4 regions of the Rhizobium sp. C104 genome follow, and region 1 is predicted to be linked to each of the others. Evidence: predicted binding sites of a transcription regulator. Region 1 holds the regulator's gene; each other region holds the start of a gene.

The links. The regulator LexA, encoded in region 1, represses DNA repair genes until DNA is damaged. The targets are predictions, from matches to a motif close to TGTTCNNNNTGTGTTCNG.
Region 2: the regulator LexA is predicted to act here: its motif matches at 3,528-3,545, upstream of MF410_RS19650 (metallopeptidase family protein).
Region 3: the regulator LexA is predicted to act here: its motif matches at 1,667-1,684, upstream of MF410_RS03835 (ribonuclease).
Region 4: the regulator LexA is predicted to act here: its motif matches at 2,059-2,076, upstream of MF410_RS35510 (ImuA family protein).

What each region holds. Positions count from the first base shown of each region.
Region 1 covers NZ_CP092348.1:1,558,202-1,563,175, forward strand. The annotation lists gene kdsA (3-deoxy-8-phosphooctulonate synthase) at 1-349, opposite strand, end outside; gene MF410_RS08825 (VOC family protein) at 349-1,242, opposite strand; gene lexA (transcriptional repressor LexA) at 1,439-2,158, shown strand; partial or broken gene MF410_RS08835 (ComEC/Rec2 family competence protein) at 2,139-4,566, opposite strand; gene gltA (citrate synthase) at 4,857-4,974, shown strand, end outside.
Region 2 covers NZ_CP092348.1:3,747,241-3,752,214, reverse strand. The annotation lists gene MF410_RS19665 (error-prone DNA polymerase) at 1-1,113, opposite strand, end outside; partial or broken gene MF410_RS19660 (DNA polymerase Y family protein) at 1,110-2,524, opposite strand; partial or broken gene MF410_RS19655 (hypothetical protein) at 2,565-3,508, opposite strand; gene MF410_RS19650 (metallopeptidase family protein) at 3,670-4,107, shown strand; gene MF410_RS19645 (DUF1737 domain-containing protein) at 4,295-4,501, opposite strand; gene MF410_RS19640 (CoA ester lyase) at 4,501-4,974, opposite strand, start outside.
Region 3 covers NZ_CP092348.1:555,383-560,356, reverse strand. The annotation lists gene ettA (energy-dependent translational throttle protein EttA) at 1-813, opposite strand, end outside; gene MF410_RS03835 (ribonuclease) at 912-1,652, opposite strand; gene MF410_RS03830 (alpha/beta hydrolase) at 1,812-2,756, shown strand; gene MF410_RS03825 (DMT family transporter) at 2,774-3,730, shown strand; gene MF410_RS03820 (CaiB/BaiF CoA-transferase family protein) at 3,747-4,946, shown strand; gene MF410_RS03815 (thiamine pyrophosphate-binding protein) at 4,963-4,974, shown strand, end outside.
Region 4 covers NZ_CP092355.1:196,894-201,867, forward strand. The annotation lists gene MF410_RS35505 (DNA polymerase Y family protein) at 1-1,325, opposite strand, end outside; gene MF410_RS35510 (ImuA family protein) at 1,240-1,998, opposite strand; gene MF410_RS35515 (SOS response-associated peptidase) at 2,298-3,071, shown strand; gene dinB (DNA polymerase IV) at 3,317-4,417, shown strand; gene MF410_RS35525 (hypothetical protein) at 4,567-4,845, opposite strand; gene MF410_RS35530 (DUF982 domain-containing protein) at 4,855-4,974, opposite strand, start outside.

The DNA.
Region 1 (4,974 bases):
CGACCACCCTCGCCACTTCGGCGCATTGCTCGGCGGTATGAACGTCGGTGAGAACCGGAAAGCCGAATTCCTTCTTGAGATCGGCGAAGACCTGCATGCCTTTTTCAAGCCCGATGCCGCGCTCGGCCGACAGCGAGGTGCGGTTCGCCTTGTCGAAGGAGCTCTTGTAGACGAGGCCGATGCCGAGCTTGGCGCAGAGCTCCTTGAGCGTGCCGGCAACCATGAAAGCGTGGTCGCGGCTCTCCATCTGGCAGGGGCCGGCAATCAGCGACAGGCGGCCGGTATTGGAAAAGGTGACCTGGCCTGCGCCCTCGCCGATCCTGACTTCCGAATTCGTATCAGTGCTCATCATCTTTCCTCGAAGGCGAAAAGCGTGCCCTGCCCGGGCGCCGGCTTCACCAGAATGCGATTGTTCTTGCGCGTGTAGGTCACTCCGTTAGCAGCCAAATGCGCTTCTGTCACGGCAAGATCGGCGACGGTGAAGAGGATGGCCCGGCCGCGCAGGCCGCGGTCGGCGGATAAGACGGCAACCTCGAAATAGGCCTCCAGCCCCTCCGGCGTCATCAGGCTGATTTTCGCATTCGGCGCCGCGATATTGGCGCCAAAACCGGTTTTCTCGACCGCCGACTGCGCCATGGCAAGGCTGACGAAACCGGCGTAGGTCGCGGCATCAGGCGCGCACAGCGCGATCTCGGCGATGCCGGTCACGCCATTGGCATGTGTCTCCAGCGCGCCGCGGTCGGCGGGCAATGGATTGATGCGCTGGCAGGTAAAGAGAAAGAAGTCCGGCGCACGCAGATCCGCTGCAAAGGCCAGTTTGAAGCTGCCGACGCTTTCGGAACCGTCCGGCATCTTCATTGGCCGGCTGAACTCCAGCATCTCGCCGGCGCTCGATCCGCCGGCAGCGAAGTGCCGATGATCGTGGCCGGCATCCTCGGTGCCGAAAACCACCGCCGAAAGCCCCTCATCGCCGCAACGGAAGCGGAAGGCCCGGTTGCGGGCGGTGAAGACATTCCCTTGCCGCGCCGAGGCCTCGCTCTCCTCGACGCTGGCGATACCGAGCGGCTCCAGATAGGTCTTGTCGGCGAAGAAGACACAGGCATTCTCCGTTCCGAAGGGATGGCGGGCATCGGCGGCAACCGTGAAGCCGAGCTTGCCGAGCCGCTCGCGGGCCAGATCGATATTGACGACGGGCAGCACGACATGATCCAGCGGGTGCGGTTTGGCGGAACGCTCGTTCATCATATCCCTCCCTCAAACGATAAGAGATGTGCGACAGCACCACCCCCAATGCAAGACATGTGTGCCAATCCGGCGAATGAAAATAAAAATCTCAAAGAGTTGGCGGCAAGTTTTACGGAAATTTAGCTACTTGCAGAACACATATGGAACATATAGTGTCTGTTCTGGATTTGTTTCAATCAGGGGTCACACGCCGATGCTCACGCGCAAACAACAGGAGCTTCTCCTTTTCATTCATGAGCGCATGAAGGAATCCGGCGTTCCGCCATCTTTCGACGAGATGAAGGATGCCCTGGATCTGGCCTCCAAATCCGGCATTCATCGCCTGATTACAGCGCTCGAAGAACGCGGTTTCATTCGCCGCCTACCGAACCGCGCCAGGGCGCTCGAGGTCATCAAGCTTCCCGAAGCCTATAGTCCCAGCATCCAGCCCCGGCGCGGCTTTTCGCCGAGCGTCATCGAAGGCAGCCTCGGCAAGCCCCAGCCGGTCGCCGCCCCCGCGCCTGTAAAACCCGTCGCCGACAACGGCAACTCGGTCTCGGTGCCGGTCATGGGCCGAATCGCTGCCGGTGTTCCGATCTCGGCAATCCAGAACAATACCCACGACATCGTCGTTCCCGCCGACATGCTCGGCTCCGGTGAACATTATGCGCTCGAGGTGAAGGGCGATTCGATGATCGACGCCGGCATCTTCGACGGCGACACGGTGATCATCCGCAACGGCAGCACCGCAAGCCCCGGCGACATCGTCGTTGCCCTCGTCGATGACGAGGAAGCGACGCTGAAGCGCTTCCGCCGCAAGGGCGCCTCGATCGCGCTTGAGGCGGCCAACCCGGCTTACGAGACCCGGATCTTTGGGCCCGACCGCGTCAAGGTGCAGGGCAAGCTCGTCGGCCTCATTCGCCGCTATCACTGACACTGGACAGGCCGGATTCGGTAAAACTGTTGCTGCGCCAGTCATAGGCGCGCTGGCGCATCCATGGCCGCGACAGCGTTTCGAATGCGGTTGCGACCTCCAGGCCGGTATCTGCGAAGCGCAGCTCGAGGGAACCGGTCTTGCGCAGCGTCTCACCGGTGAAGAGCGTCGCGCCTGAGCGGCAGCTGTTGAAACGCAGGCGGACCGGCGTCACGACGATATCGGCTGCATCGCAGGCCGGGCCGAGATAAGCGGCATTGTCGATGATGCTTACCACACGGCCATTGCCAAGCCTTGATATGCACCAGGCCTTTTTGACGCAGGAGAAGCGGTTTGTTTCACCGCCCGCGGCGGCCCCCCGCATCGCTGTCCTTGCTTCATTCTGTTGCTCGCGGGAAAGCCTGACGCGTCGGTCTTCCCCTCCGGCGGGATAGCGGGGCCACCCAGCATCTTCGGCGGGTGATGCGTCGGCAGGACCAGCGCTCTTTGCCACTGGTCGAAGATGAAATCCGGCGGGTTTTCACGATTGGAAGCCATTGCCGCGGTCTCGACGAGCGCGACCAGACCGCCATCCTCCGAAATCACCAGATCCGGCGGCCGGGAAACCGGCAGAATCAACAGAATGAAGGTCGAAACGGCGAGGATTGCTGAGCCGGCATGGCGCAGCCGGGTGCGGAGCAGCGTCAGCAGCAGGAAGCCTGCCACGGCGATGGCGAAATACCAGGCGGGCAAGCGGCCGACGCCGATATCGCCGCCCCAGCCGGACACTGTCTTGGCGACCGCGATCACCAGATCAAGGCCGAAGCCGACCACCTTCCAGAGCGGAGCGTCCAGACCGAACGGCATGAGCAACATCGCCAGCAGCCCGGCCGGCATCACGATGAAGGAGATGATCGGCATCGTCGCGAGGTTTGCCGGCAGGCCGTAAGCGGTCAGGCGATGAAAATGTTCGATCGAAAACAGCGCCGTGGAAAAACCGCCGATCAGCGAAGTCAGGAAGACGCCGCCGAAGAAACCGGCGACCGCAACGAGCGGCCGGAAGACCGGCAGCCTCAGCAAAGCGTTTTCGCGAATGCGCCGCTCCTTCCACAACTGATAACCCGATACCAGCGCCAATGTCGCGGCAAAGGACATCTGGAAGCTCGGGCCCAGGACTTCGGAGGGCGAAATGGCGATGATGACGAGGGCCGAGAGCACGACATTGCGCAGGCTGATCGACGGCCGATCGAAGAAGACGGCAATCAGCATGATGGCCATCATGATAAAGGCGCGTTCAGCCGAGACCCCGAAGCCGGAGATCAGGTAGTAAGCGGTGACGGCGATGAGCGCGCCTGCTGCGGCGATCTTCTTGGTCGGATAGGCCTGGGCAGCGCCTGGAAAAAGGCTGAGCAGCATCCGGAAGCCGACGAAGAAGATGCCGGCCGACAGCGCCATGTTGAGGCCCGAGATCGCGACGATATGAGCAAGGCCGGACTGGCGCAGCGCCTCCGTCGTCGCATTCGAGATGGCGCGCCGCTCGTCGGTCACCAGAGCAGCGGCAAAAGCGCCCGTATCGCCGGGCAGGATCGATCGAATGCGATCGCCGATACCGCTGCGCAGCCGGTAAAGCCATTCGAGCATTGCTTCCGACGTCGACATTGCACCCTGCGGGCCCGCCCCCAAATCCCTCTCCGGAGCGCCATAGAAGAAGCCGTTGGCACCGATGCCGTCGAAATAGGCACTGAAGGAGAAATCGTTGAGTTCAGGCAGCGCTGGGCCTGCCGGAGGCGTCAGCCGCACCCTGCCGGTGATGATGTCACCGATCTCGAAAGGCGTATCGGCGCCGCGGACGATCGCGGTGATGCGCCCCGGCCGCCGCTTCAGCTCCGGCGCCTCCGTGCCGGTGACGGCAAGGATGTAGCGCCAACGCCCACGTCCATCGCCTTCCCGCCGTTCGACACGGCCGGTCACCGTCGTCGTCACGGATGAATCGAGGATCACGGTCGAAGCCCTCCAGCTCTCGAATCGTGCTGAGAGCATGCCGCAGGCGAAAAGCGCCAACGCCAGGAAGCTGGCCCGCAGCACCGGCCGGCTGGGGCCGGCGGCGAGAACCACGACCGCCGGCATCGCCAGGCAGAGGAGCGACGCGACGAGGGGAAAATCCCATCGCGCGAGAAACCAGAAGGCCGCCCCGGCGCCGAGGAAGACCGGCGAGAACAGCAGCAGTCGGCCATGGTCGGCCTCCTCGCCCAACATGCGGATTCCAGCACGCAGCGATTGCGAGGCCGCGGCCGGCAGCCAGTGGCGCAATGGCATCGCGGACTGGGTCCTTGCCGGCCGCCTCCCCACCGCAGGCGCGGAAAAACCCGGGACTGGGCCAGGCCAGCGCCCGCTTCCGGCCGCAATTCGACTGTCGTCAATTCCTCCATACCCCGCCCAAGATCACCCGCACCTGCGGGCAGAATGCAACCTTCAATCAAAACGAGCAAGAATAATCGATTGAAATATGAGGGAAAATCGCCACCGCCAAAAGAGCAGTCGAATCATTGGCTTCCGGTATGCGCACGGCTCATCGCTGCAGTGCCTAAAAGGTGATGCCGCAATGCACAAAATGCCGTCACGGTAACTTGGCATTAGCTTCGCGATCATATAGCTATCGGTGAGGACGCTTAACCCCTATGGCGCTTTTATGGCGCCACCGCCATTTCGGAGGATCAGCATGACGGATCAAAGCGCTACAATAAAAATCGGTGACAAATCTGTCGACCTAGCCGTCAAGAGCGGCACGATCGGCCCGAGCGTCATCGATATCGGTGCTCTCTATAAGAACACCGCTT
Region 2 (4,974 bases), 2.2 Mb from region 1:
CCCTTGGCACAGGACCTTGAGGTCATAACGGGCGTGATGGATGATCCTGTGAACCGTCAGGAAATAGGAGGCATAGTTCTTATCGCCGATGAGTTTTAGCTCATAATCGATCTGCTTCGCCACCTTGGCCGGGATACCCTCGGGATAGCGCCTTGCGGCTCCCGCCCGCGTCAGCCTCTCGAGCGTCTCCTGCGGCGTTTCGCCGGGATCGTTTTCAGGCGGATAATTATGCTCCAACTCCTTCAGCGAAAAGGTCAGTTTGCCGAAGAAGACCTGGGTATTTTCGATCGCACCAGGATAGTCCCGGAAGATCCGGACCATTTCACGTGAATCCTTGAGGTAGCGCTCGGCATTCGGCGCCAGCAGGAATCCGGCTTGCGCGATCTGCACATGCTCCCGGATCGCAATCACCACATCCGAAAGCGGCCGGCGTTCGGGATGGTGGTAAAGCGGCTGATTGGTCGCAATCAGCGGCACGCGATTGCGCGCCGCAAGCATGGCAAGCACCGCAAAGACCTGCCTGTCGCGGCCGTCATAGGCTGGCGCCAGCGCCATAAAGAAATCCTTGCGGAACCGTCTGCGAAACCGTTCCAGATAATCTTCCAGCGCCGACTGGCCCTCCTGATGATCGATAAGGGTGCGATCGGGAACCAGTGCGAGCATCATCTCGTCCCCCCATTCCATCAGCTCCGCTTCCGTCAGGATGCAGTTCCCCTTGACCGCTTCTTCCTTCAGATTGCCGGCGCTGAGAAGACGGCAGAGATTTGCCCAGCCCCGCCGATTGCGTGGGTAGGCGAGGATATCCGGCGTGTCATCTGAAAAGACCAGGCGGGCGCCCGGCTGAATCCGGATGGGCTCGAGAATCTCTTCCCGTTTCCCTTCCTTCTCCGCCTTGGCCAAGATCGCCTCTCTGTTCCTGTATCTCTCTTCGAGCTGCAGCGCCTGCGCATGCGCCCTGACCACGCCGGCAACCGAATTCCGGTCCGCAATGCCGAGACCGCCAAGCCGGAGATGAGCGGCCTGCACGACCATCTCTTCCGGACCGGAGGCGCCTTCGAGAAACGAAAAATTCGTCCTCACGCCGATCTCGAAAAATGCGGACCCGCTCTTCATGCAAACACACCGTGTATGAACCAGCGAGGATCGAGTTCGCGGCCATAAAAACCGCGACGATAGATCCAGAAGCGATGTCCGGTCTCGTCCTCGATGCGGAAATAGTCGCGCGCCTCGGCGTCATCCCCATCGATCCACCATTCCATGGCGATCCGTTCCGGCCCTTCGCTTCTTGCCACCTGATGCTGCAAGCGCCGCCAGCGGAAAATCTGCGGCGGACCATCGGGCACTTCGGCAAGCATGATCTCGACCGGCTCCGGCGTGGCGAAGAGCCGCAGCGGGCGCTCTTGGCGGAAAGGAAGCTGGATATCCTGCGCCGCCATCCGCTTGGGAAGACGATCCATCACGGGAACGGTGATGACGGCGCGTTCCGGCACGTGGCTCTCGCGGAGCTGGAAGCTTTGCAGGCAATCCGCACCCAGCCGGGCCGAGACCCGGTCGACGAAAACAGAAAGCGAGATCTCTCCCTGACGGTCGCCCTCGAAATCACCCTGCGCCTCATTGAAGGGATCATGCCGCAACACATTCAACCGCAGGATTTCGAAACCATAGCCCGCATCGAGATCGTCATAAACCGCCTGCAATCGCTCGGAAAAAAGCCCGGCAATGAATTTTGGTTCGCGAAGCGGCTGCGAAGCGCCGACGGCGATACGAAAAACCCTGCCGTCGACGCGGAACAGCACCAGTTCGAACACCCGCCCGCCAATCCCCCGCGTCTCCAGCGACGGCTGCAGCGATATGGCGACCTGCCGGGTGACGGCAAGGATCTGTTCTTCCGTGCCGATCGGCTCGATCAGGCGGCTTTCGGCCGAGAGGCTGGCGACAGGACGCCGCGGCGAGACCGGCTCCTCCTCGCGTCCCAGCGCCTGGTCGAGACGCAGAAGCAGTCCTGCGCCGAACCGGCGGGTCAGCGGCGCGCGCGGTGCATCGATGACGTCGCCGACATATTTCAGGCCAAGCTTCCTCAGCGCATCGACGGTTTGTCCTTCCAGCCGCAAGGCTGCAACCGGCAAGGACATCAGCACCTGCTCCGCCTCCTCGTCTTCGATCACGCCGCCTTGCCCGAAGCGCGACGCTGCCCAGGAAAGGCCTGGTGAGGATGAGATGGCGCCACGCGCATCGATCCCCATATGAAAAAGCCGCGACAGCACATCCTTGAGAAGCGCCTTTTCCCGCCGAAGAGATGGGCGCAGCCGCTAATGTCGAGAAACAGACCGTCCTTGCCGTCGAACGCCACCAGCGGCGTATAACGGTCGCACCAGTCGGCAATGGCCTCCAGCAACCGGCGGTCGGCTGCCGGATCGTCTTCGGCGACCTCGAGCGTTGGGTACATGGCGCGCGCTTCGGCAACGCCCTGATCCTTTTTCAGCCCCAGCCGCTCTGCCAACTCGTCCAGCGCCGTCAGCCGCATGGCATTGTTGAGCTTGCCGGAACAGACGATAGGCGGTGCCTCAGGACGCCCTGTCGAACGCCAGGAGAGCCCCCATCGCCTGCGGGCGATGCGGTCCGTTGGCAGATGCGGAAAGCTGAGCGCCAGAATACGCTGACGGCTCGCCTGGAGGACGAACGAGGTTTGGCTCGGCGAGAGGGAGAAATTCGCGTTCATGGGGGTTCCACTCCAGAAAAAAGCAGAGCGGGGCCGGATTACGGCCCTTCTCCAGCGTGAGACGGAAAATCGGATTGCCGATGCTGCCGGAAAGCTTCGATTCCCCCGGCAACGGCCGCAGAGCGGATGGACCCGGTTCGACATGCAGACGGAAGGCCGCACTGCTTGCCTCCTCCGCCCCGGCCTGGCGGACAAGAAAGAGCGGACGGCGGGCAGCACGCGCCCGAAGACTGAGCCTGCGGCTTTCGGTCAGGCCGAAATGGGCGGGATTGCCGCGCACTTCGAAGATGACGGCCGAGAAGGCAGCGCTTTCCAACGCGGTTTCCACCAGCCAGAGCGCCTCGTCCAGCTTGCGCGGCGCCGCATGGAGAAACCGCTCCGGGCTCAGCCCGAAATCCCGCAGCCCGGGAGCATAGGGACGACCGGCCTCCAGCGTGCCGACGGCATCGCCGATCCAGAGCAACGGCAGAAGCCTGCCGGCATCTGCTTCCTGCTTCTGCAGTCGCGCGGCGACAGCCATCGCCAGCCCGCTTGCCGCACCGGCATCACGCGACAGAGCGGAGCGGAATTCGGTGATCGCATCGAGGGGCAGGCCGCCTTCCAGCGCCTCGTCAAGACACTCCACCCCAAACGCCAGCGGCGGCAGACTGCATCTCCGAGCTGTCTTTCCCCCTCTGCCAAGGCTTCCCGCTCCGCTGCCGCAAGCGCCGGCGCGGGCTTCCCCTCCAGTTTGGCGATGGTTTCGCGGAGCGCAAAAAGCCGCTCGCGCGCCAGGGCGTGCTGCGCCATGGCGTTCTCCAATCCGTATTGTTCCTGTTATGTTCTTATAGATTCCAGAGAGCTAATGAAGAGTCAACGGCCATTTTCTATGAATTTATTCCTGCCTTTGATTCCGCACTCGAAAATCGGCGATAAAGGTTCTATATGGGCCCGCAAAGGAAGGAATATTCATGGCCCGCATAGACCAGAGCGATGATTGGCGGGACCGCCATGCGCCGACGATCAGCACCTTCGAGTCGCTGGCCATGGAGGCCTATAGCCATCTGCCGGATGAGTTTCGCCAGCTGACGACCAACCTTACGATCGAGATCGAAGATTTCCCCGATGACGATGTTTTCGAGGACATGGCGCTGGAAACCCCTTTCGATCTTCTCGGTCTTTTCGAGGGCAGGGGTATTTCCGAACGTTTCACGCTGGAAACCGGCGAGATGCCGAACCGCATCCGCCTCTACCGGCGCCCCATTCTCGATTACTGGGCCGAGAACGACGAGACGCTCGGCGATATCATCACCCACGTCCTGATCCACGAGATCGGCCACCATTTCGGGCTGAGCGACGACGATATGGAGCGGATCGAGGCAAGCGCCGAGGAAGCCGCCGAGCGCTAGCGCATCGGCCCCAAAATCGGAATCGATTTTCGGATAGCACGATGCGTAGATTCAAACTGTTACAGCGTCCTTTGCGCGTCTGAAGACGCGCGGCGCTGTAATACATGTCGCCCGGAAAGTGTGCAGCGGTTCCGGGATAACGACGTGCACAAACAAAGAGCTGAAGCCGTGCTTCCGGCAGGACGCGTTATTGCTCGGAGAGCTTTATCTCGGGATGGTAATCCTTGCCTTCGACCGTCTTGACGACGGCCTGGCCGCACTGCATCGCGCCGGTTGCGGCATTGAAGGCATAGGTCGGCGAGCCCTCCAGCGACCAGCCCTTGTTGAGGGCGGCGGTGACCTTGTGGCAGAAGGAAGCATCGTCGGGACCGGTCAGGAAGCGGTAGAGTTTCATCAGGCGGGCTTTCTTGCAGAAATCAGGCGAGCTTTATGAACCAGAGCTTCGGCTTGGACAAGATGCAGCCGCTCGATCATCCGCCCGCCTGAATTGATGACATTCAGCCCCTGGGAAGCCGGATCGGCAAAGGCAGCGATGATCGCCTCCGCCTCCGCAATCGCTGCCGGATCCGGGCCGAAATGCCGATTGGCGGCCTCGATCTGGGTCGGATGGATCAGCATCTTGCCGGCAAAACCCATGGCCCGGCCCTGCAGGCATTCGGCATCGAACCCCTGCTCGTCCCTGAAGTCGTTGAAGACGCTGTCGATCGCATCGAGCCCGTAGGCGCTGACCGCCAGGACGACCTGCATCAGCCACGGCACGAGATAGGTTCGTCCCGGCTGCGGCAGGACGCCTGTTTCCTTGCGCAGATCATTGAGCCCGACGACGAGGCAATCGAGCCGCGAGCCCGGCGTGCGGCCGGATTCGGC
Region 3 (4,974 bases), 1.0 Mb from region 1:
GGCGATCCATTCCTGTTCGCGGCTGATCGCCTTCTGGCGGCCGGCCTCTTCCCGGTTTTCCTGCTGCATGCGCTTGGCCTTGGCGAGCAGGTAGGCCGAGTAATTGCCTTCGTAGGGAATGCCGCGGCCGCGGTCGAGTTCGAGGATCCAGCCGGTGACGTTGTCCAGGAAGTAGCGATCGTGGGTGATCATCATCACGGCGCCCGGATAGTCGCGCAGATGCTTTTCGAGCCAGGCGATCGTCTCGGCGTCCAGGTGGTTGGTCGGTTCGTCGAGTAGCAGCAGGTCCGGCTGCGACAGCAGCAGCCGGCAGAGCGCGATACGGCGGCGCTCGCCGCCGGACAGGCTGGTGACATCGGCGTCGCGCGGCGGGCAGCGCAAGGCTTCCATCGCCATCTCGACCTGGCTTTCCAGATCCCAGAGGTTCTGGCTGTCGATGATGTCTTGAAGCTTGGCTCCCTCTTCCGCCGTCTCGTCGGAATAGTTCATCATCAGTTCATTGTAGCGTTCGAGCACGGCCGTCTTCGAGGCAACGCCTTCCATGACGTTTTCGAACACCGTCTTGTTGGGATCGATATGCGGCTCCTGCTCGAGGTAGCCGACCGTCGCTCCTTCGGCGAGCCAGGCTTCGCCGGTATATTCCTTGTCCTGGCCGGCGATGATGCGCAGCACAGTGGATTTACCGGCGCCGTTTGGCCCGAGAATACCGATCTTGGCATCCGGGTAGAAGGAAAGGTGGATGTTCTCCAAGATCTTCTTGTTGCCATAGGCCTTGTTGAGGCCGGACATATGATAGATGAACTGACGTGCCATGCTGCGCTGCTCCGGGCGGGAAACTTCGATTGTGCCGCTATGTAGGCGAAACAGCGCCTTCGGGCAACGCCGAAACCCGGTTTACGCAGGATTTCCGGTCAGAAGCCCGCTGCGTCGACGACGCCCTCGTCGCAGCCGAACGTCGTTTTTCCCGCGCCCTGGATCAGATCGCCAAGCCCGGTGCTCTTCGCCGACGCCGCCCCGGCGGCTTCCGAAAGCCCGATGGTCAACCCGCTGATCATCTTGACATTGCCGGCCCGACGGCAGCTCATCTTGACGCGTTCGCCGGCACCCGGCCCGAAGCTCTTGTCGAAAGCCGCCTTGATCGCCTCAGCCTTGACCGGCTTGCCGATATTAGCGGCGAAGAGATCGCGCACGGCCGAGGTGTTGAGCGCGCCGACGAGGTGCACGCCGACGCCGAAATAATCCTCGGCGCTCATTTTCGTGCAGGTGCCGTGCTTTACCCATTCATGCCGTTCCAGGCCGGATTGTGTGCCGGGCATCGCCTTTGCCAGCGCCGCCTGCGTCTCGGCCGACAGCGTAACCGCCGGCAGCGTGTCCCACTTGCCGTCCTTGTCGGCCGCTTTCTGCTCGGCGCTCACGTCGCAATAATCCTGCCGCATCGGCCAGAGCCCGTGCAGCGAAAAATTCGTCGCATCGGCGCGCTCGACGGTCTGGCTTGCGCATTCGGCCTTCTTCTGGTTCGTCTGGCAAAAGGCCGGCTGCCAGCTCGCCGAAAGAATAAAACGGGTGCGCCCACTAGCCTCCTGCGCCACGGCGGCGCCAGCAAGAACCATCGATACGGCGAACGTCAAGGTACGCAACTGCATGCTGCTCATTTCAACCCCCAAAAAAGAACAATACAGGAACAAATAAGCACGAAGATCGAAGACCCGCAACCCTGAATCGCAGCAGGAACGCAATTTGTTATCGGATAAACCCGGAACCGATGTTGCTTTTGGGCGGTGATCTGGTCTGTTGCCGCAAGGAGGATCCCGATGTTTTCTGAAACACAAAGGCTCGCTTCGACGGGGGCGTCGCTCGCCTATCACCATGATGAGGCCGTCGGCCCGGCACGCGGCATCCTGTTGATATCGCACGGTCTCGCCGAACATTCGAAACGCTATCGCGCCTTTGCCGAGGCGATGGCGGCGCGCGGCTATCATGTTTATGCCCATGATCATCGCGGCCACGGCGAGACAACGGCGCCCGACGCGCCGGTCGGCCGCTTCGCCCGGCGAGGCGGCGTCGACAGGGTGATCGGCGACGTCCTTGCCATGCGCGCTCACGCGGCCATGCGCCATCCCGGCCTGCCGGTAATCCTCTTCGGCCATTCGATGGGGGGCCTGATCGCCCTTAATGCCGCCGTCACGGCGCCGGCCGATTTTAACGCCGTCGCCGTCTGGAATTCGAATTTCGCCGTCGGCCTTGCCGGCCGCGCCGCCCAGGCGATCCTGCTTGCCGAACGCATGCTGAAGGGCTCCGACGTGCCGAGCGGCCTGTTGCCGAAGCTCACCTTCACCGCCTGGGGGAAATCGATTGCGGGCCGCCGCACCGAGTTCGACTGGCTGTCGCGCCTTCCCGGTGAAGTCGACAAATATGTCGCCGATCCGCTCTGCGGCTTCGACGCCTCGGTCTCGCTCTGGCTCGATCTCTTCGAAATGACGTTTCGCGCCCCGCAGAAGCTCCATCTGGATCGGCTGCCGCGCGACCTGCCGATCCATCTGGTAGGCGGCGGAGAAGACCCGGCGACCGAGCGCGGAAAAGCCGTGCTCTGGCTGTCAAACCATTTGAAAGCCTGCGGCTTCTCTCGTATCAGCACTGAGATATATCAGGACATGCGGCACGAAACGCTGAACGAGATCGGCGCGGATGCTGCAACCGCCGCCTTTGCGGACTGGTGCGACGAGGCCCTCGCCAGATTCCAAACGGCAAGATCCTGAGCCAGAGAGATTCCGTCATGAGCAGCACCTCCGCCCGCCCCGTTTCCTCAGCCTCCGAGGTGACGACAGGGCTCGCGCTGATGTTTCTTTCGGTGATGTTTTCGCCGCTGATCGATATTTTCGCCAAGCTTGCCGTCGTCACCATCCCCTCCGCCGAGGTTACCGCCGGCCGCTTCGTCGTGCAGGCGCTCTGCATGCTGCCGATCGTCATATGGCGGCGCAGCTTTGCCGATTTCTCCTGGCGCCAGAGCCTGTTCCATGCCATCCGCGGCTTGATCATCACCGTCTCGATGATCTCTTTCGTCACCACGCTGAAATACATGGCGGTTGCCGACGCGATTGCGATCTTCTTCGTCGAGCCGATCATGGTGACCATCCTCGGCGGCATCTTCCTGAAGGAGACGATCGGCTGGCGGCGCTATACCGCCTGTGGCGCCGGCTTCTTCGGGGCGATGCTGATCATCCAGCCGAGTTTCCAGGAAGTCGGCTATATCGCCCTCCTGCCCGTCCTCAGTGCGCTTTGCATCGCGATCTTCGTGCTGATGACCCGCGTCCTCTCGCACCGGGAAGATCCCTGGGCGATGCAGTTCCAGATGGGCATCTGGGGCCTCATCTTCTGCGCCGTCCTGCTTTTTATCGGCGATGGAAGCGGCTCTGATCTCTTCGATCCCGTCGTGCCCGAAGGCAGCGCCTGGTTCTACGTCGCCGGTGTCGGCGCCATGGCCGCAATTGCGGGCATCTTCGGCGTCTATGCCTATCGCGCCGCACCCGCCTCGACGCTGGCGCCGCTGCAATATTTTGAAATCGTCTCAGCGACGATCTTCGCCTGGCTGGTTTTCGGCGACTTCCCGGACGCGGTCAAATGGCTCGGCATCGCCATCATCATGGCATCGGGCTTGTACATCCTCTGGCGCGAGCGCCGCTTTGCTTCAAGGCCTGTATCCGATACATCTGAGGCGACGCTGGCGCCGTAAAGACCGACGAGGGAATATGACGCAGACCACGAAAAAGCCGCCGCTTGCAGGCATCCGGGTGATCGAGCTTGCCCGCGTGCTGGCCGGCCCCTGGGCCGGCCAGATGCTTGCCGATCTCGGCGCCGACGTCATCAAGGTAGAAAACCCCGACGGCGGCGACGATACCCGCCAATGGGGGCCGCCCTTCGTCGAAGGCGCGGACGGCGAAAATCTCTCGGCCGCCTACTACCACGCCACCAATCGCGGCAAACGCTCCGTCACCGCCGATCTGAAGAGCGCCGAAGGTCAGGATTTCGTCCGCCGCCTGGTTGCGTCAGCCGATGTGGTGATCGAGAACTTCAAGCTCGGCGGTCTCGTCAAATACGGGCTCGATTACGACAGCCTGCGCAAGGTCAACCCGAAGCTCGTTTATTGCTCGATCACCGGCTTCGGCCAGACCGGCCCCTATGCCAGCCTCGCCGGCTATGATTACATCGTCCAGGGCATGTCCGGCTTCATGTCGATCACCGGCGAGCCGGACGGCCAGCCGATGAAGGCCGGCGTTGCCATCGCCGATCTCTTCACCGGCATCTATGCCGTCTCGGCGATCGAGGCCGCCCTCATCCACGCGCTCAAGTCGGGCGAAGGCCAGCTCGTCGACATGGCCCTGCTCGACGTGCAATCGGCCGTTCTCGCCAATCAGAACATGAACTACTTGGTTTCCGGGGCCGCCCCCACCCGCCTCGGCAATGCCCATCCGAATATCTCGCCCTATGAGGTCGTGCCAGCGGCGGACGGTTTTCTCATTCTTGCCATCGGCAATGACGGCCAGTTCCGCCGCCTCTGCGCCATCCTCGGCCTGGATGCCATCGCCGGCGACGGGCGTTACGCCACCAACAAGGCCCGCGTCGCCAATCGCGGCGAAGTCCGCCGTCTCGTCTCCACCGAGACACTAAAATGGCGCAAGGCGGATTTGTTGAAGGCCTGCGAGGAGAATGGAGTTCCCGCCGGCCCGATCAACACGATCGAGGAAATGTTTGCCGATCCGCAGGTAGAAGCCCGCGGCCTGCGCATCGATCTTGCCGATCGCGCCGGTACCGTCATCCCCGGAGTCAGGACGCCGGTAGTGCTGTCGGAAACGCCGCTGCACTATAGCAGGCCGAGCCCGCGTCTCGGCGAACACACCGAAGAGATTCTGGCGGAACTCGCCGAGCGCGAGAGGAAGGCATCGTCATGAAGAAGGCAGCATTGTCATGAAGAAGACT
Region 4 (4,974 bases), on a different replicon from region 1:
CGGCGGCGCTTGCCGCGCCAGGTCATCGACACAGGTGGATGATCCGGCAGGAGCGCGATCACCTCGATGAGTTCCGGACAGGAGAGGAGCCGAACGGGTCGAGGCCAATGCAAGCTCCATAACGCACCGGTCTCCTCGGCAACCGCACTCACGCGCGTGACGCTGCGCTCGGGCACGTCGCTCGCCACAGGCACTATCCGATAGACACGCTGCCCGCGATTGCCGATCACGTCGATCAGCGGCGCGATATCCACGATCTCTTCCTCGATCAGGGAGGACGCTTTCTGCACTTCAGTGAGCGGTTCGGCGATGACAGCCACCAGCGAGAGCTTCTCGATCCCGAAGCCCGGCTCGATCTTCTCGATCCGGTCCTTGAATAGCTTCGTCAACCAGGCCACATCGCGGGCGGGTTTCGCGGTTCCGGCGCGGATCGCCTGCATGGTGTTGTCGACCTTGTGGACGAGAAGATCCGCGCGGCGAACGCCGAGGCCCTTTTTCTGGAGCGCTTCGCAGAGTTCAACCACAAGCCGCGAGACATATTTGGCAATGGTCTCGGGCGCGCCGATCGGCTCGGCGAAGGCGCGGCTGACTTCGATGACATCCATTGGACGGATCGGATCGATCGGCTCCGGCAGCCGCCCATACATCTGGTCGAGACGGCGGCCGATTTCGGGACCGAAGCGAAGGGCAAGCGGCGCGCGTGGTGTGGCCGACAGCTCGCCGATCGTCTGAAACCCGAGGGTCCGCAGGCCGATGACGGTTTCCGCAGGCAAACGTAATGATGATATCGGTAGCCGTTCGACGAAACGCGATGTTTCATGGCGCGCAGCGATTACGGTATCGCGCTTGCTCACCCGTGCCAGCGCATGCGCGGCACCCCAGCTGTCGGCAATCGCGACCCGCGCAGTCAGCCCCTTGGCACGGAAGCGATTGACGATGCCGGATAGCATCAGATCCTCGCCGCCCTGGAGATGATCGGCGCCTTCGGTGTCCATGACGATGCCGTCGGGCGCATCCATTGCGACAATCGGCGTGTACTGCGTCAACGCCCAGACCGTGAGGCGTTCGAGGGCCGCAGTGTCGGCGATCGGATCGGCGTCGACCATCTGCAGGCCCTGGACGATGGCCTGCGCCTTCGCGGCCGGCATGCCAATATGAAGGCCCGCCGATCGGGCTGTTTCATCAGCCGCCGCGATCCAGCGTTTGGAACCACTCTTCGCGACGACGACAAGTGACCGCTCAGCGGTGAGCATTCCCACGCCATCGGCCCGCCTGATCCTGTCGATCGCGAGATCCGGTAGATAAATGGATACGACCCGTGGCATCGCACGCTCCTACAATAAACTCTGCGCACTCACCCGCTTTCACTCTCATCAGCTCCAGGAGCCATCGCGGCCGCCCAACGCCTGGAACCGGTAGCTCTTCCGATGGCAGTACGCTGACGCGCCACCTTGATGTCGACGCCGTCGGCTGACCAAAATCCGATGCCTCGGTCTGGCGTCGCCATCGTCGCACGACCAGCCCCATCGTTCCGGTCTTCTCGGCCGCAAGCTGAAGCCGGCGCGAGGCGGTCATCGGAAGACGGACGAGCTCGCCAACCACGGCGCCCAGGCCACCGTAGCCAAGACCTTCCTCCATGGTCGCCAGGACATCCTCTTCCCTATCGGCCTCGGCAAAGACCACGCGATCGGAATGAAGACCCGCCAAAGCCAGGGCCGGGAAAAACAGGTCTGGACGCGTCATGCACCAAAGGATCTGCCCCTTGGTTCGCGCAGCGATCCCCGCCACACAGAGGGCAGCGGCCGCACCATCGACCGTTCCGGACCCGCCACCGGCAAACTCGTGTAGGGCGCCATAGGCCAGACCGCCGCCTGGAAGCACTGCGTCAATTTCGGAAACCCCAAAAGCAAGGCAGCCGACCTTTCTCGTCGATCCGCCCTCGAGCGAGGCGATACGGTCGCGTAGATCGGTAATTACCCTGTTGCGGGCAGCAGTCATCATTCACGCGTCCCTTGAAGGCCGTGTTGGAGTTTCGACTTCATGTCGTTCAAATGCAGATGTTCTCTATCTGTTCCGACGCGCTCGAAGAGTCAAGCAACCGAGAATAGGAATATTATCTCTCAACTTTCAGGAAACCAAGAGATTCGCTTTGCGAATCATGGCCATGCGCCAATTGCGGCGATTTGGTCGAAGCGGAAATAAATTTCGTCGGATTCGCAACTTACTATCGGCCGGTTGGCATTTCGCAATTCCATCGGTTACGATGCTCGCAGTGTTCACGGGAGCGGCCACTGCCCATGTGCAATCTGTACCGCATGGAAGACAAGGATTGGGTTGCCAAGTGGGCTCAGGACGCCGAGAGCATGATCAACCTCATGCCAGCGTACCAAATGAACCCGGATCAGATCGGGCCGATCCTGCGCAATACGGCCGACGGAAGAAAGCAGCTGGTGCATGCGCGCTGGGGTCTGCCCTCCCCGCTATTCGCTCTCAAGAAAGAAGCTGAGAAGAAGGCCAAAAAACTGCGAGCCAAGGGTAAGGACGTCGACTTCGAGGCCTTGCTGCGTGATCAGGTGGATGGCGGCACCACGAATGTCCGCACTCTCAATTTCCCGCACTGGAAGCGTTGGTTTGGTGTCGAGCATCGCTGCCTTGTCGCTGTGACCAGCTTCGCGGAGCCCGATCCAGCCGCCAAGGAAGAGGGCGGCAGGACTCCAAACGCCTGGTTCGCACGCGATGAAAGCAAGCCTCTGATGTTCTTTGCGGGCGTCCATGTGCCGCAATGGACGAGCGTGCGGAAGGTCAAGGACGGGCTGACGACCGATGATCTCTATAGTTTTCTGACGACGGATGCGAATGACCTTGTGAAGCCCATCCACGGGAGAGCCATGCCGGTTCTTCTGCTGACCAAAGAAGAGACCGATGTCTGGATGCGCGCGCCATGGGACGAGGCCAAAGCGCTTGCCCGTCCGTTGCCCAACGACGCGCTGATCGTAGTATCCCGGGAGCCTTACGGCTCGACGATCGTAACAAAGGCCGGAGAACCGGTCGCGCAGCCGAGCCTTTTCTGAATCTGGACCGGTCTAATGCAACTCGATCCACATCGGTGCATAATCACTTGTGTGGTCCAACTTGTCGACCTTGGCCTGCTTGAGATTGTCAGCAAGTGCGGGCTTAAGACGAAGTGATCGATTCGCAGCCCTGCTTCGGGAAAACGCGTGTTGATATCGCCGCGAAGACTGCTATGTTCTCTCTTTGTTTCGGGCAAGGCCTGCAAAGGGGACACCGAGCCTGTAGCTTTTTTGCAGAAACCGCCATGAACGATATGACGCCAACGCCGATCCGAAAAATCGTCCATGTGGACATGGATGCCTTTTACGCGTCGGTCGAGCAGCGTGATAACCCGGAACTTCGTGGCAAGCCACTCGCCGTCGGCGGATCCGCAGCGCGGGGCGTGGTGGCCGCCGCAAGCTATGAGGCGCGAGCCTATGGTGTCCATTCGGCCATGCCGTCGGTCACCGCAAAACGGAAATGTCCAGACCTGATTTTCGTGCCGCCGCGCTTCGACGTCTATAAGGAAGTTTCCCGGCAAATCCGCGAAATTTTCGCCGAATATACGCCGCTGATCGAGCCCCTATCGCTGGACGAAGCCTACCTCGATGTCACCGAGAATTTGAAGGGCATGGAAATCGCCACCGAGATTGCCCAGGAGATCCGCGCCAAGATCAAGCAGGTCACCGGGCTCAACGCTTCGGCCGGCATCTCCTACAACAAGTTCCTCGCAAAGATGGCCAGCGATTTGAACAAGCCCAGCGGCCAGGCCGTCATCACGCCGAAGAATGGGCCAGCCTTTGTCGAGACCCTGCCCGTCAAGAAATTCCATGGCGTCGGGCCGGCCACCGCCGAGCGCATGCGTAAATACGGGATTGAGACCGGGCTCGATCTGAAATCAAAGTCGCTCATCTTCCTGCAGGAGCATTTCGGCAAGTCGGGACCCTATTTCTACGGCATCGCCCGTGGCATTGACGAGCGCCAGGTCCGGCCTGACCGCATCCGCAAATCGGTGGGAGCCGAAGACACATTCGCCGAGGATATCGATGATCTCGAACACGCAACGGCTGAGCTAAAACCGCTTGCCGAGAAGGTCTGGCGCTACTGCGAGGCGCAGGGAATTAGCGGTAAGACGGTAACCGTGAAGGTCAAATACTCGGACTTCACCCAGGCGACGCGCAGTCGGACTGGCACAATCCCGTTCGCAAGCGTTACTGACGTGTTCGACACGGCATCCGGACTTCTGGCAACCGTCTATCCCTTCAAGCTGTCCGTGCGCCTGCTGGGCGTCACGCTCTCGTCGCTGACCAACGATCAGACCAACGCCGCGACCGAGGGGAAGCCGCAACTCGATCTCAACCTGTAGCAGGAACAAGCCTCCGAAAACGAAAAAGTCTGCCGCGGGGGAGGTGCGGCGGCGCCTGGCAGGATTATTTCGATGGACAGCGTTCCCTCGAACAGGCGATCAAGCGGCTCGCCAAATCGTCGAAGCAGGCCGCTTGAACGCGCAGTCCGTCAGATACCATAGCGCCGATCGAGTTCTTTCAGCGCGGACTGTACCTCATCGATCGAAATCGGCTCTGGCATTCCCGGCACCTGCCGGAGGGCCGGCTTCGAATCGATAGCGTAAAAGTCGGAGGCCCAGGCCGCGAGGATCGTTCGCTTATCATCGACGGAAAGAGCCGGCGCTCTCACCACGTCGATTGGCCGCTGAAGCTGCATACCCTGAAGCAAGACCGCTGGTCCCATCGCCCTCGCGTTGCTGGCCGCCTGCTGCAACATGTCGTGCGTCATCGAACCACCTCACTGTACCTGTGGATCCCGGTCACGCCGCAGGCGTGAGGCCGCGATCATATTGGTTTCCGGCGCCAGCAGATCATGTTTCTCGGCGAAGGCCGCAAACAGACCACGCGCGGTTTCCGC